Regions from separate parts of the Paenibacillus sp. FSL H7-0940 genome, predicted to be linked through region 2. Evidence: predicted binding sites of a transcription regulator. Region 2 holds the regulator's gene; each other region holds the start of a gene.

Region 1 (4,507 bases), 300 kb from region 2:
GTAACATGTTAGCGAAATTAGGTGAAAAAGGTAGCACAGGGGAAATAGATACTTGTGTATGTATCCCTGCATCATTTATCTTTTTCAAGGCTTTAACTCGTAAATCTATTCCAGGAGCATAGGGCGAAAAAATTCGTTTCACGTCTTCGCGATCTGTCTCGATTGTCATTGAAACCATAATTCTACATTTTTCCTTTAATTTCAGCAGTATATCAAGGTCTCTGGCAACCAGCGGGCTTCTAGTTTGAATTTGAAGTGAATCTGGTGGGTTTTTATCCATTTCTTCCAACAGGCTTCTTGTAATGTTTGCCTTCTGCTCTACAGGTTGATAAGGATCTGTGGCTGATGACATGAATATACTTATGGGTTTATTTTTACGTCTTAGAAGAGAGACTTCCTTTAGATAGTTTTCTGCTGCATTTTTCTTGACATCCACCCACGATCCCCAAGGAATATCCTTAAACTTTTGAATAGGCATTTCTCTGACGTAACAGTATTCGCAAGCAAATGCACAACCCGTATAGGGATTTAGTGAATGAGTAAAACCAATATCTAGATAACCTTTTACTTCACTTAATATTTTCTTAGACACAATGTCTTTGATTTCAATTGGCATGACGCTACCATCCCCTCAATTACTTTTACGCCCACTTCTCCTCTTGAGTTTTATCTTAAAATTTCTCATGCTACTTGAAATGACGACTTGAAAATTACGTCCCACAAGCGAACCGGGAAATTGGGCATCCTACTGATTTCTCGACTGTCTTAAACCTGCTGCTATTCCTCCTCCTTCGTGGCTTTTCTTTTGAATGTCCTTACTGAATACAGGGGCAGATTTATAATAATGAAGTTTTTTATCTTTGACATCCAAACATAGTTTACTCTGCCTCTTTATTTATCTTTTTTGTGATTCCCGGTTTACCGAAAGATCTGCTCGTATTTGTTGCCGCACCCATAAGTTAGACTCTTATTTTCTATGTTCATTTGAGCAAATCAGTAATATCAACGTTCATATGTTCGGTAAGCATTAAGGTTACATCCACTTTCACTTTGCTCCATAATAATGTCATTTTATGAATGTAACCTCTCACCGAATAATCTACCGTTAAACTCAGCTCAGATCTCACTTCATCTATGATTTTAATATGATGTTCCTTTAGCCTTTGTTTTGATTTGTACATTTCTAAAGCAATTTTCTTTTGGGTACCGTCCAGGTAGTCAACATACACAGATTTCATTTTGAAGTTTGAAGCGTATATTTTATGTTTATCTACCTCCAGAGCACCTAAAAGATAAGGGAGCTCTACCACCCTCTTCACGAGTGAAAGTTCCTCGAAAGTCTGTCGCACTTTACACGCCTCCTTCTTCAAGTTTTACAGCGACCAATTGATCAAAATCGACCCATTCAAATCCATTCTCCATTTCAATTTTGATTTTCTTTCCAAAGGTACTGACTGAAGTGACGATCCCGTGTATATCCCGATTGCCTGACTCAGTAAATATTTCAAAGGTGGCTTGCAATGTATAATTGAGCGACATATCTATATTTTGTGTAATAATCTCCCACTCATCTTCATGGATCAGCGGTTTCGTTAGATAATGAACTTGAGTACGATGCTGTATAATTCGTTCTTTATGTTGAGGAAGCATCATGCGGCTCGATTCCCATAATCCATTGGCCTCCAGTTTTTTGCTCATTTATAATGCCCCCCAATTTTAGATGCTCGATCGATCGCTTGACCCGCAGCCGTAATGGAGCTTGCTCGTAGAATGGCAATGTCGCCAAATCGATCCTTAATGTCGTCCATCACCTGATCAATGGCCCGTTTCTGCTCTTGATCATCAAAAAAAGATAGTTGATATGTATCCGCGTTGGATAATTGAGACAGGGATACGCCTACACGGCGCACAGGTTGCCCATCCCAGTGTTGATGAAATATGCGTTTGGCTATCTTGCATACATCAACGGTTATGTTTGTAGGATCAGACAGTTTAACCTGCCTGTGAAAACCAGTGGGGTGGTCAAAATCCGCTCCAGATACACTTACGGATACGACACTGCTCATCAGTCCCTTTTTGCGGGCTCTTCTGCATACTTCTGTGCAGATATCGAGAATAACCACTTCGATCTCCCAAGCCTCTGTGAAATCTCTAGGTAGGGTCATTCCGTTTCCAATATCTTTTTGTGTACTGTGCGTGCTGACGGTTACCGGCGAATTGTCGAGTCCATTTGCGACTCGCCAAATGACTTCTCCATTAACCCCCCACTTACTTCTTAATTTGGAAAGAGGCGTATTCGCCAGGTCTCTAATGGTTCGGATGCCCATCTTCCACAGATGTTTTTCCATTCTGGAGCCGATCCCCCACATATCGCGGATGGGCCTATCTCCAATATGGAGGTGTAACTCCTCTTTTTTTAAGTGGAAAATGCCCCCCTCTGCTTTTTTAGCGATCATATCGCAACATAATTTACTGATGATTTTGTTTTCACCAATGCCAGCTCTCGCGTAAACGCCTGTTTCATTATAGATTTTGTCTTGAATTTGCTTGGCCAAATCGACTGGATCATTACCGAATAGATGCATAGACCCTGTAAAATCAGCGAATAATTCGTCTATACTGTACGGTTCGACCAGATCGGTGAACTCTTCAATAATGGACATGATTTGAGTGGATACTTCGATATATTCTTGCATGTGTGGTCTCACAATGATCAGTTCAGGGCACTTCTGAAGAGACTGCCAGAGTGGTTCCGCGGTAGACACACCCTTCGCTTTGGCTAGTGGACAAGCGGCAAGGATAATTCCAGAGCGTCTTGCGGGGTCTCCCGCAACAGCTAATGGTCTATTTTTGTATTGAGGCATTTTTGCCTTTTCGACTGAAGCATAAAACGACTGCATGTCGATGAGCATAATAGTTCGCTGCTTAGCCAACACTGAAATCACTCCTGTACATTTGAGAACGTATGTTTGTATATATTATAGACCGAACACACGTTCTTTATGCAAGAGGTAAATATTTATATTTAGATTTTGAAAAACCTAGGACACCATAATGAACTGTAGACTGGATATTGTCAGCCACTTTAGCCATCCAAATAATTAATTTTTAGTTTTATTATTGATGCACAAAAAACCAAGTACTTGTCTCACAAAGTGATAAGTACTTGGTCTATTTGATGGAATTTAAAGATTGGATCATCTTTCGTTCGATTGCAAATTATATTTCCAAATCCAATCTTTCCCCGTTGGATTCAATCACCTTTTTATACCAGTGGAAACTGTTCTTTTTACTTCTTTTCAGGGTACCACTGCCCTCGTTATCCTTATCTACATAAATGAATCCGTAGCGTTTCTCCATTTCGCCAGTTGAGGCACTAACGATGTCGATGCAACCCCAAGCCGTGTAGCCGATAAGATTAACGCCATCGAGGATAGCTTCTCTCATTTGTTCGATATGATCTCGTAGGAAATTGATTCTATACGTATCATGGATAGAGCCATCCTCTTCGATGATATCAACCGCTCCCAGACCATTTTCAACGATCATTACAGGGATTCTATACCGATCGTACACATGATTGAGTACGTAACGAAGTCCAACTGGATCGATTTGCCATCCCCAATCATTTGCCTTCAAATAAGGATTTTTGAATCCACCAAAGACATTCCCCTGGGTCTCATCACCTTCTGGGCGGGTACCCACTACATGAGACTTGTAGTAGCTGAAGCTATAGAAATCAACACAGCCTTGTTTTAGCACTTCTACGTCTTCTTCTGCCATCTCAATCTGAATATTGTTCTCATTAAAATATCTTTTGGCAAAGTCAGGGTATTCCCCTCTAACTTGCACGTCGCTGCTCAGCATATTGTTAATCTGATCCATTCTCAGAGCCTTCAACATATCTTCCGGTTTACATGTACTTCCGTAACCATGACTATAATTAATCATACAACCGATTTGGAGCGCCGGATTAATCTCATGAGCAAGTTTGACAGCTTTTGCACTTGCTATAAATTGATGATGTAAAGCCTGGAATCTTAATTGCGTACTATCCACAACCGTATTGTTAAATACACCACTATCATCAACTAATAATGCCCCTGCTATATATGCACCTGCTGGAACAATTAAACTATTGATCTCATTAAATGTAATCCAGTACTTCACGACATCCTTGTAACGGGTGAAAATGGTCTCACAATACCGTACGTAGCAGTCGATCATCTCTCTGGAAGCCCAGGCATTGAATTTCTCTGTTAGCGCAAACGGAGCTTCGTAATGTGAGATCGTAACGATAGGTTCAATATTATACTTTTTCAGTTCACTGAACACCTTGTCGTAAAATTGAAGTCCTGCTTCATTTGGCGTTACATCGTCCCCGTTGGGGAATATTCTGGACCAAGCAATGGACATTCTGAAGCATCGAAAGCCCATCTCTGCAAACAGACGGATATCTTCTTTGTAATGATGGTAAAAGTCTACTGCCTCATGGGAAGGATAGTTT
Region 2 (4,507 bases):
GTACTTTCCTTGTAACTGACGCAAGGTATCCATCGTTTCTTCGTATACATGAGGTCTGGATCTCCGTTCTACTCCAAACTGCTCGGCAAGTTGTTCAGCAAGATCTTCCCGATCTATACCCAACTTCAACAAGCCACGACGCCAGGATTCTTTACGGTAAACTGGAGCAAGTTGTTCCAACTGACGGAACTCAGGTTGATCCCCACCAGTAAAGTTAGCCCAAAGGCCTTCAAACGGATTGATTCCAATCATTTTAGTAAAAGGAAAGGTTTCATATGATTCATACAGTCCACGTGCCTCATTACGAACAGCTTCTTCAAGTTCTTCTGGTTTAACCCCAGTCTCTTTCGCTGCGATTAGACAAGTCTCATGAAAAGCTTCTCGAACACTACGCTCATCCCATAATAAAGTATCATCTAGGTCGAACAAAATCGCTTTTAACGCCATTCCGATCATCTACCCCTTTATGCAATAATTACTTTTCGACGGTTTCCACGGTGATCTGGTGTGCTTTTGCAAACTTCAGCAAACGTTCTGCAATCGCATCTGTATCGTAACGGTTCAATAACTTGGTGAACACCCATCTTTTCCCGCGACTGTTATGTTCGATAACAACTGTACCTGGTTCAATTCTGAATTTGACGATATCGTCAACCCCAATTGAACGTTCACGATTACCCTTCGTCGTTATAATCCGATTACTGCTAATCTTGATGTATGGACGACGAAGCAGGAAGATGACTGCCAAAAATACGTAAAGCAGCATGGTCACCCAGTCCCAAGTTGTCATTGGAGCCTGCACAAGGAACGTGCTCATAAACAGATACAAAAAGGCGAGACCAATCAAAAATATAGGGAACAAAAGACTGCGTCCCTTAAAGACTTCTTCACCTGGTGTACCTGTGATTGGTTGACCACTTTTTTTGCGTTGCTGATTTAACTGCTTGGAATTTTTCTTAACCGTTCTCTCGAACGAACGCGACATGAGAATCCCCCTTATGTGTCTTTGTATCGGCTTACATAATTGCAAACCAACATTTCCCCCTATAAATTGCACACTCAAAATAACAGGAAGAAACCTAAATATCATAATGATATCATTAGGTTTCGTTAGTGTTTGAGTTTGCCTTGGTGGCCTTTGTCATTCTCATCATCAACAATCTCAATGGTATCCAGTTGTTGTCTGAAATTGCTGCGAATATTACTCAAATAAATCTCTCTTAGCTCGGCACGTTCAGCAAGCTCTTCCTCCGACAATCCAGTGGACTTTTGCTTACGAGCCAATTCGTTAATGCGTGCTACCAGACTATCTATATCCAAGCTTGTCCCCTCCAAAAATACAAAGTCATATTAACTTTGCCATTATAAAGGCTGCTTGTCAAGCTGACACGCGCTAACACTCATTGATGTGCATTTTATTCTGCAAATTGCGGTAGAGCTAGTACTTGTCCCACTTGGATGGAAGTTGTATGAAGTTGATTCACTTTCTTAATTGCTTCTATATATATACGTGTATCCATATTCGTCGGTTTATGTTCCAAAGAAATACTCCATAATGTTTCCCCTTGTGAAACAGCTATCTTTCCTCCAGGCAGAACATCATTCTCATTGCCTGCAAATACAGTTAAAACGGTGCTGCATCCAATAAATATAATCATAGAGGTAATGACTACCTTTAACATCCATGAAGAAATCTTGAAACGCGCTAAAACCTTCTTGTAGTTCCCTATGTTAGACTTCACCAGTTCCGAATTGATTGGTTCATAAATGCTTTGATAAGTAGAATATCTCATTAAATACCCGCCTCCAAACGTTTGTTCCTATCTGTTGAAATCAATATAACACGAACACTTGTTTTGTTCAATAGATTTTTAGAACAATTGTTCGCTTATTTTTTAGAAGGAGCAATATCTTATTTCAAGTACTTTTGCAAAACATTTGCAGTATTATGCTCTGACTTTTGGACAATTTCTGTTCTATAAGCTAAAAAACACTGATTTAATGCTATTTTATTTAGAACTTATGTTTGTACGAACGGAGGTTCTATGTTATAATTTTCCCAAACGTTACTAAAATGGGGTTGATACGGTATGTCGAAGATATCCAGCAGGCAGCAGGCTATTCTGGAGTTTATACGAAATGAAGTCCGGTTGAAGGGGTATCCTCCTTCCGTACGGGAAATTGGTGAAGCGGTTGGACTGGCTTCCAGCTCAACAGTACATGGACATTTGGATCGTTTGGAGAAAAAAGGTTTGATCCGACGCGACCCTACCAAGCCAAGAGCCATTGAGCTTTTGAGCCAAGAAGAATCTGAGCATTCTCATCAATTTGCTCATAGCGTTGCACGTATTCCTGTTGTTGGTAAGGTTACAGCCGGGGTTCCAATCACTGCAACCGAGAACATTGAAGACTACTTCCCTCTTCCTACACATTATGTAGGCGAACAGAAAGTGTTTATGCTTTCGGTAGTCGGAGATAGCATGGTGGAAGCTGGAATCGTTAACGGAGATTACGTTATTGTCCGTCAACAGCAAACTGCTGATAACGGTGATATCGTCGTTGCAATGACTGAAGACGATGAAGCTACAGTGAAAACGTTCTATAAAGAGAAAGATCATATTCGCCTTCAACCGGAGAATGCGACCTTCGAACCTTTACGTTTGAAACATGTTAGTATTCTGGGTAAAGTCATTGGCCTTTTCCGAGATATTCATTAATATTTAACTTGAGTAACAAAACTAGATGTAATGAAATACGAAAGAGGTTATCCTGATCAACAGGACAACCTCTTTTTTTCATGTTTTTGTTATTTTAGCGGCTAATTATTCACTGCGTTTCAGAACACTCTTGTGATGCGAGAACACATCAAAGCTCTGTTGTCCGTGATATGAGCCCATACCGCTCTCTCCTACACCACCAAACGGGAGGTAGTGTGAAGTCATATGAGAAAGTGTGTCATTAATACATCCCCCACCGAAGGATACTTGATTCAGAACCTGATCCTGCAGCTGCTCATCCTGTGTGAAGAGATATAGCGCCAATGGTTTTGGCCGGCGAACAATCTCATCTAGCATAGGATTCAGGTCACTGTACGTAAATACAGGAAGAATCGGACCAAAGATCTCTTCTTGCATGACAGCTGATTCCCAGTTCACATCTCCAAGTACAGTCGGCTCAATGAGCAACTGCTCTCGTACAGAACGTCCACCAATCAGCGTTTTGCCATCTGTTAGGAATTTCGACAACCGATCAAAGTTACGCGAGTTAACAATATGCGGGAAATCAGCGTTCTGTAACACATCGTCCCCAAATTTATCTTTGATCTCTGCGCCAATCAGATTGATCAGTTCATCATGAACTTGTTCATGCACAAGCAAGTAATCCGGAGCGACGCATGTTTGGCCTGCATTCAGGAACTTACCACGAACAATACGCTGGGCCACCAGCTTCAGTTCTGCATCGTTATGGACAATAGCAGGACTCTTGCCCCCTAGCTCCAGGGTTACAGGAGTCAAATGCTCCGCAGCTGCCTTCATAACAATGCGACCAACACCTGTGCTTCCTGTGAAGAAAATATAATCAAACTTCTCTTTCAACAATGCTGTACTGGCTTCAACTTCCCCTTCCCTAACGGCGATATACTCCTGAGGGAAGATCTCCTGAATCAGATCATATGTCAGACGAGATACCGCTGGTGTTAATTCAGAAGGCTTGATAACTGCACAGTTACCGGCTGCAATTGCTCCAATCAGTGGACCAAAGGCCAGTTGGAAAGGATAGTTCCAAGGTGCAATAATAAGAGCCACTCCGTATGGTTCAGGGTAAATGGTACTCACCCCATCCGGCATAGCCGAATTGGTTGGGACTTGTTTTGGTGCAGCCCATTCCTGCAGGTGTTCTAATGCAAAATCCAGTTCACCCAGAACAATGCGAATCTCGGAACCGTAAGCTTCCGCCTCTGATTTGTTCAAATCTGCCCGAAGTGCATCTTGAATCCGTTGCTGATACTTTTCAATTCCTTCTCTAAGCTGCTGAAGCGCATTAATCCGATACTCGATATTTTTAGTTTGTCCTGTATAAAAAAATGTACGTTGTTCTGTCACAAGTTGTTTTGCCTGATCCATATTAACATCTCCAATTAATTATTTAAAATTAAATTGCTCAAAATTTAATTAAAGTATACCTCTTCTATATGAAACTTTCAACATACAAATGAAACATTGATTTGAAAGTTAGTGGAGTTAGATATCACATTTTGTTTCATGGCTTTCAGATAACTAATGAAGAGGAATATTACGATTATTACAGATAAAACATAGATATATTATATGGACTAATAAAGAATGATCTGGGACATTTAAAGATTTAGGCAATTACTTTATTTTTGATTTTATCTGCTTTTACGCACAAAAAGCCCCTTAGGGCTAGGGCGCCAAGAAATTGAGCTATAAGTACAACCTGATATATCGATCGCGTTCCCTATGGAGGACGATTCATTTCCTAGCAA
Region 3 (4,507 bases), 1.5 Mb from region 2:
ATGTCCTTGATCATTTGAGCCGTCTCATGACGAACTTCCTGTTCTACGTTGGACAGTATGATACTGCGTGCGTCTTCCATGGTGAGGTTGGATATACGTTCCAACTCTGTCACCTGGTTTTTGTAAATCATTTCGATCTGCTGCTGAGTCTCATCAATTCGTTTCTCTTTGTTAGCCACTTGCTCTTCTTTACGTTCGAGTGATTCCAATTTTTTATCCAGCGACTCTTCTTTTTGCAACAATCGTCTTTCTTGTCGTTGAATTTCATTCCGACGTTCACGAGTGTCTTTTTCAGCTTCAGCACGAATGCGATGGATTTCATCCTTCGCTTCCAGCACCGTTTCTTTCTTCAGTGCCTCTGCCTCTTTCTTCGCGTTCTCCACGATTTGTACGGCAGCTTGTTCCGCACTAGAGATTTTAGCCTCTGCAAGAGATTTGCGAATAAAATACCCTACTCCGAACCCAATGATTAGCGCGGCCACAACGAGAGCGATCGTGATTGCAGGATTCATACTGTTCACCTCCTCGTTGGTTCCTCCAAGGCATTCCTTGGGTCAATTTGCAGTTTTCAAACCTTACATATGTTTGGGAATAACGAATACTCACGGCGATCCCCCGCCGATTTTCATTTCACATGTACATGTTTCCACGTACTATTCACTGTTTCCAGCGAACCCATAATTAAGAATGGTATAAATCTTAAGAAACCGAAACCGCTTTTTTGGAAGGAAAAAGGGTTGTCCATTTCTTACAGACTCATGTCCATTTTAGTATTTGACGAAAGAAATTGTCAAGAGAATGCAGTATAGAGACTCTAGTCTGCTAATCCCATAACAACGCTTCGTCATCTTCAGGGTCCCCAGCCTCATCTTCTTCAATTAAACAATTCACGACCTTGCGCACCATATCCATTGAAAAACCACGTCTCATTAGGAAGGGAAGCGTTTTATTTTTCTTCTCTTTGACGTCCCCTTTGACCTGATTCCATTTTTTTCGTCCGGCACTCAAAGCAGTCTCAAATTCCGCATCTGTACTTATCCTTTCTAGTGCCTCAACAATGAGATCATTGGCAATGCCCTTTTGACGCAGCTCTTGCCTTATCCACAGTTTTCCCTTCCGCTTGCCCTCCATACGCTGTCTTGTCCATTCCTTCGCAAATAGATCGTCATCCACCAGGTTCTCCCGCTCAAGCCGATCCAGCGCCTCTTCAATCAAAGGTGCAGCAAACTCCTTCTGACGAAGTTTCTGACTTAATTCATGGCGCGTACGTGGCTTATGCTCCAAAAAACGCAGAGACTGTGCATACGTCCGCTGTCGCTCGTCAGCTAGAATGATATCTTCCAGATCCTTCTTCATAAACGTATTACCTTGAGTCATCCTGTATTTAATCATCACATCTTCAAGAACCGTAATGGAGTGGATGCCAAAAGTGATTCGATAACGAGCTTGCCTGCTCTTCGTTCGTTCTACACGTGTAATAATAAGTTCTTCGTTGTCCGGAAATTGGGATAGGCCATCCTGTTCTGCTTCTTCATATAAATCCTCGTCATGTTGATCCATTCTGGTCTCCCCTTTCATAACATTTTCATTCTGACTACGCCAAACACACCTTCAGATAAGACAAAGAACACCAATAATACAAAAGACCGGGAACTCTGCCCGGCCTTTACTCCACAGTTAGCGTGCTAACAGCCCCTGTCCATTGGGACAGGGGCTGTTAGACAGCACGAGTACTCCCACTACAATCCATTATCCAGATTGATCCAAGCTCAATCAGATAAGTTTACGGAGTCCAATGGGGAACACCCTCAGGGTCCTCCCTACAAGGGAGGTTTTGAGAGATTACTCGTTGATTTCAAACAATTCTTGTTCTTCTGCTGCTTCTTTTTGTTGCTCTTCACTCGTTGGCGCAGGAACTGCAGTAACCAAGTTACTGGCTACACGAATTTTTTGTTCAATGATGTCAGCAATATCTTTATGCTCTTTCATGAACTGCTTTGCGTTCTCACGACCTTGTCCTAAACGCTCGCCTTCGTAGGAATACCATGCACCACTTTTATTAACGATGTCCAGCTCTGTACCAATGTCAATGATACTGCCTTCTCTCGAGATACCCTCGCCATACATGATATCCACTTCCGCTTGTTTAAACGGAGGTGCCACTTTGTTTTTCACAACTTTAATACGAGTACGGTTACCAATCATGTCATTGCCTGATTTGATACTCTCAATACGACGCACATCCAGACGTACTGTGGAATAAAACTTCAGAGCACGACCACCAGGTGTTGTTTCCGGGTTACCAAACATAACACCGACTTTCTCACGAAGCTGGTTAATGAAGATTGCGATTGTTTTGGATTTGCTGATTGCACCAGACAGTTTACGCAGCGCCTGAGACATCAAACGCGCTTGCAAACCAACGTGTGAATCGCCCATTTCGCCTTCAATCTCTGCTTTTGGAACCAATGCGGCTACAGAGTCAATAACGACGATATCTACTGCACCACTGCGTACAAGAGCTTCTGCAATTTCCAACCCTTGCTCACCCGTATCTGGCTGAGACAGAAGCAATTCATCAATATTAACACCAAGTTTGCTTGCGTATTGCGGGTCAAGAGCATGCTCGGCATCGATAAATGCAGCTTGTCCACCCGCTCTTTGTACTTCAGCGATAGCATGCAATGCTACGGTTGTTTTACCAGAGGATTCAGGTCCATATATTTCAACAATACGGCCTTTAGGCAAGCCGCCTGTTCCTAATGCAATATCCAAAGCCAAGGAACCACTGGGAATAATTTCCACATTCATATGAGTGGACTCACCCAGTTTCATGATGGATCCTTTACCAAATTGCTTCTCTATTTGACGGAGCGCCATATCAAGCGCGGCACGACGGTCTGACAATAAGCTCACACCCTTTACTGTTTATAAGATAATGATACCTTGTTTTAACACGTTTGCCAAGCTTTTTTTCGAACATACATTCGTTTTTTTTGTAAAGGCCGAGGCGCCTCTTCCTCAAGGAAACTTTCCATTAAACAGAAAAAAGAACCGTAAACAAGGCTGTAAAGCCTAATTCTACGGTTCTTCCGTCTTCCTTAATTATACTTGCTTGGAACTGTAAATGCAATCGAAGCTATTAACTAATCAATCCATCGCCACAAGTTTTTGCCATAAGCGATAGAGAATCGCTTTGGCTGAACGAATGCGAACCGTCTCGCGATTACCATTAATACGCAGCTCATGAATTTCCGTCTCTTTTCCACGTTCAGCAAGAGCGATGAAGACAAGTCCGGGTGGTTTGCGTTCCGAATATCCCGGTCCAGCTACACCGGTAACAGCCAAGCCAAAATCAGCATCGCCAATCATGCGAATCTGCTCAGCAAGCACTTTTGCAACCTCAGGACTTACCGCCCCAGGTGCATCTTCACCTTCCAGATAATCATGAGGCACATTCAGCAGCTTTTCTTTAATTTCATTGGAGTAACAAACAATTCCACCTTTGAGCATTGACGCACTTCCGGGTATAGAGGTCAGACTTTGCATGACAAGCCCTCCTGTACAGCTCTCAGCAGCGCTGAGCGTCAGCCCCATGTCAGACATCATGGTTACAATCGTGTACTCTATAGGCACATCCTCGTTCGCGTAGAGATGTTCTGTCAAACGCTCCCGAATCTGAACCTCCATCGCATCCAGCTTCAGCTTCGCCTCTCCCTCACTCGCAGCCTTTGTGGAGACGCGTACCGTAACTTCGCCTTCGCTCGCGTAAGGAGCAATCGTAGGGTCTGTCTGCGCGTCAATCAGATCCAGAAGTCGATCTTCCAGAGCAGATTCACCAATACCTGCGAATTTGAGCATTCGGGAATAGATCGGCATCTCTTCTGTGAGTACATGCTGGAACAGCCAAGGTTTGACTTCCTGTTCAAACATTGGAATCAACTCTTTAGGTGGTCCAGGCATCACAACATAATATTTGTCATTGTCAGAAATCGCATTTCCTGCCGCAAGGCCCGTTTCATTGGCCAGAGGTGTTCCGCCATCAATAACGATCGCCTGACGTCGGTTATTCTCTGTCATATCCACATTACGATCTCTGAAAAAGCTCTCAATTTTGTCCATTGCCATTCGATCTGTATGCAGTTTCCGGTTAAGAACAGCTGCGAGCGCATCCTTGGTCAGATCATCTTGGGTAGGTCCGATGCCACCGGAAAATAAAATAACGTCTGCACGGCTCTGCGCAATGCGAATAGCTTCACTAAGTCGGTTCAGGTTATCCCCAACCACCGTTTGGAAATATACATCGATCCCCATCGCAGCCAATTCACGGGATAGGTATCTGGCATTGGTATTGACGATTTGTCCAAGCAGTAGCTCTGTGCCAACTGCAATGATTTCTGCCTTCATTGAGCATCCTCCTGTACACGTGGTGAGTGATCAAAGGGCAATAGGATAATTTCCTATTGCCCCTGACCCAATGCTTCCTTCATGATTACCCATTTAAGAA

Evidence for each region. Region 2 encodes LexA, which represses DNA repair genes until DNA is damaged. Its sites were predicted from a motif close to CGAACATATGTTCG; they were not measured.
Region 1: MHB71_RS08485 (DNA polymerase IV) is a predicted target of LexA. The motif match lies at 2,959-2,972, and genes of this name have one in related genera.
Region 3: recA (recombinase RecA) is a predicted target of LexA. The motif match lies at 2,977-2,990, and genes of this name have one in related genera.

Annotation. Positions count from the first base shown of each region.
Region 1 covers NZ_CP150280.1:1,900,071-1,904,577, forward strand. The annotation lists gene MHB71_RS08470 (radical SAM protein) at 1-616, opposite strand, end outside; gene MHB71_RS08475 (hypothetical protein) at 981-1,349, opposite strand; gene MHB71_RS08480 (YolD-like family protein) at 1,351-1,698, opposite strand; gene MHB71_RS08485 (DNA polymerase IV) at 1,695-2,933, opposite strand; gene MHB71_RS08490 (glycoside hydrolase family 1 protein) at 3,220-4,507, opposite strand, start outside.
Region 2 covers NZ_CP150280.1:1,603,349-1,607,855, reverse strand. The annotation lists gene MHB71_RS07150 (HAD family hydrolase) at 1-447, opposite strand, end outside; gene MHB71_RS07145 (hypothetical protein) at 476-985, opposite strand; gene MHB71_RS07140 (DUF896 domain-containing protein) at 1,111-1,320, opposite strand; gene MHB71_RS07135 (LysM peptidoglycan-binding domain-containing protein) at 1,416-1,793, opposite strand; gene lexA (transcriptional repressor LexA) at 2,091-2,717, shown strand; gene MHB71_RS07125 (aldehyde dehydrogenase) at 2,823-4,124, opposite strand.
Region 3 covers NZ_CP150280.1:3,088,591-3,093,097, forward strand. The annotation lists gene rny (ribonuclease Y) at 1-512, opposite strand, end outside; gene MHB71_RS13460 (regulatory protein RecX) at 823-1,560, opposite strand; gene recA (recombinase RecA) at 1,843-2,907, opposite strand; gene MHB71_RS13470 (competence/damage-inducible protein A) at 3,151-4,407, opposite strand.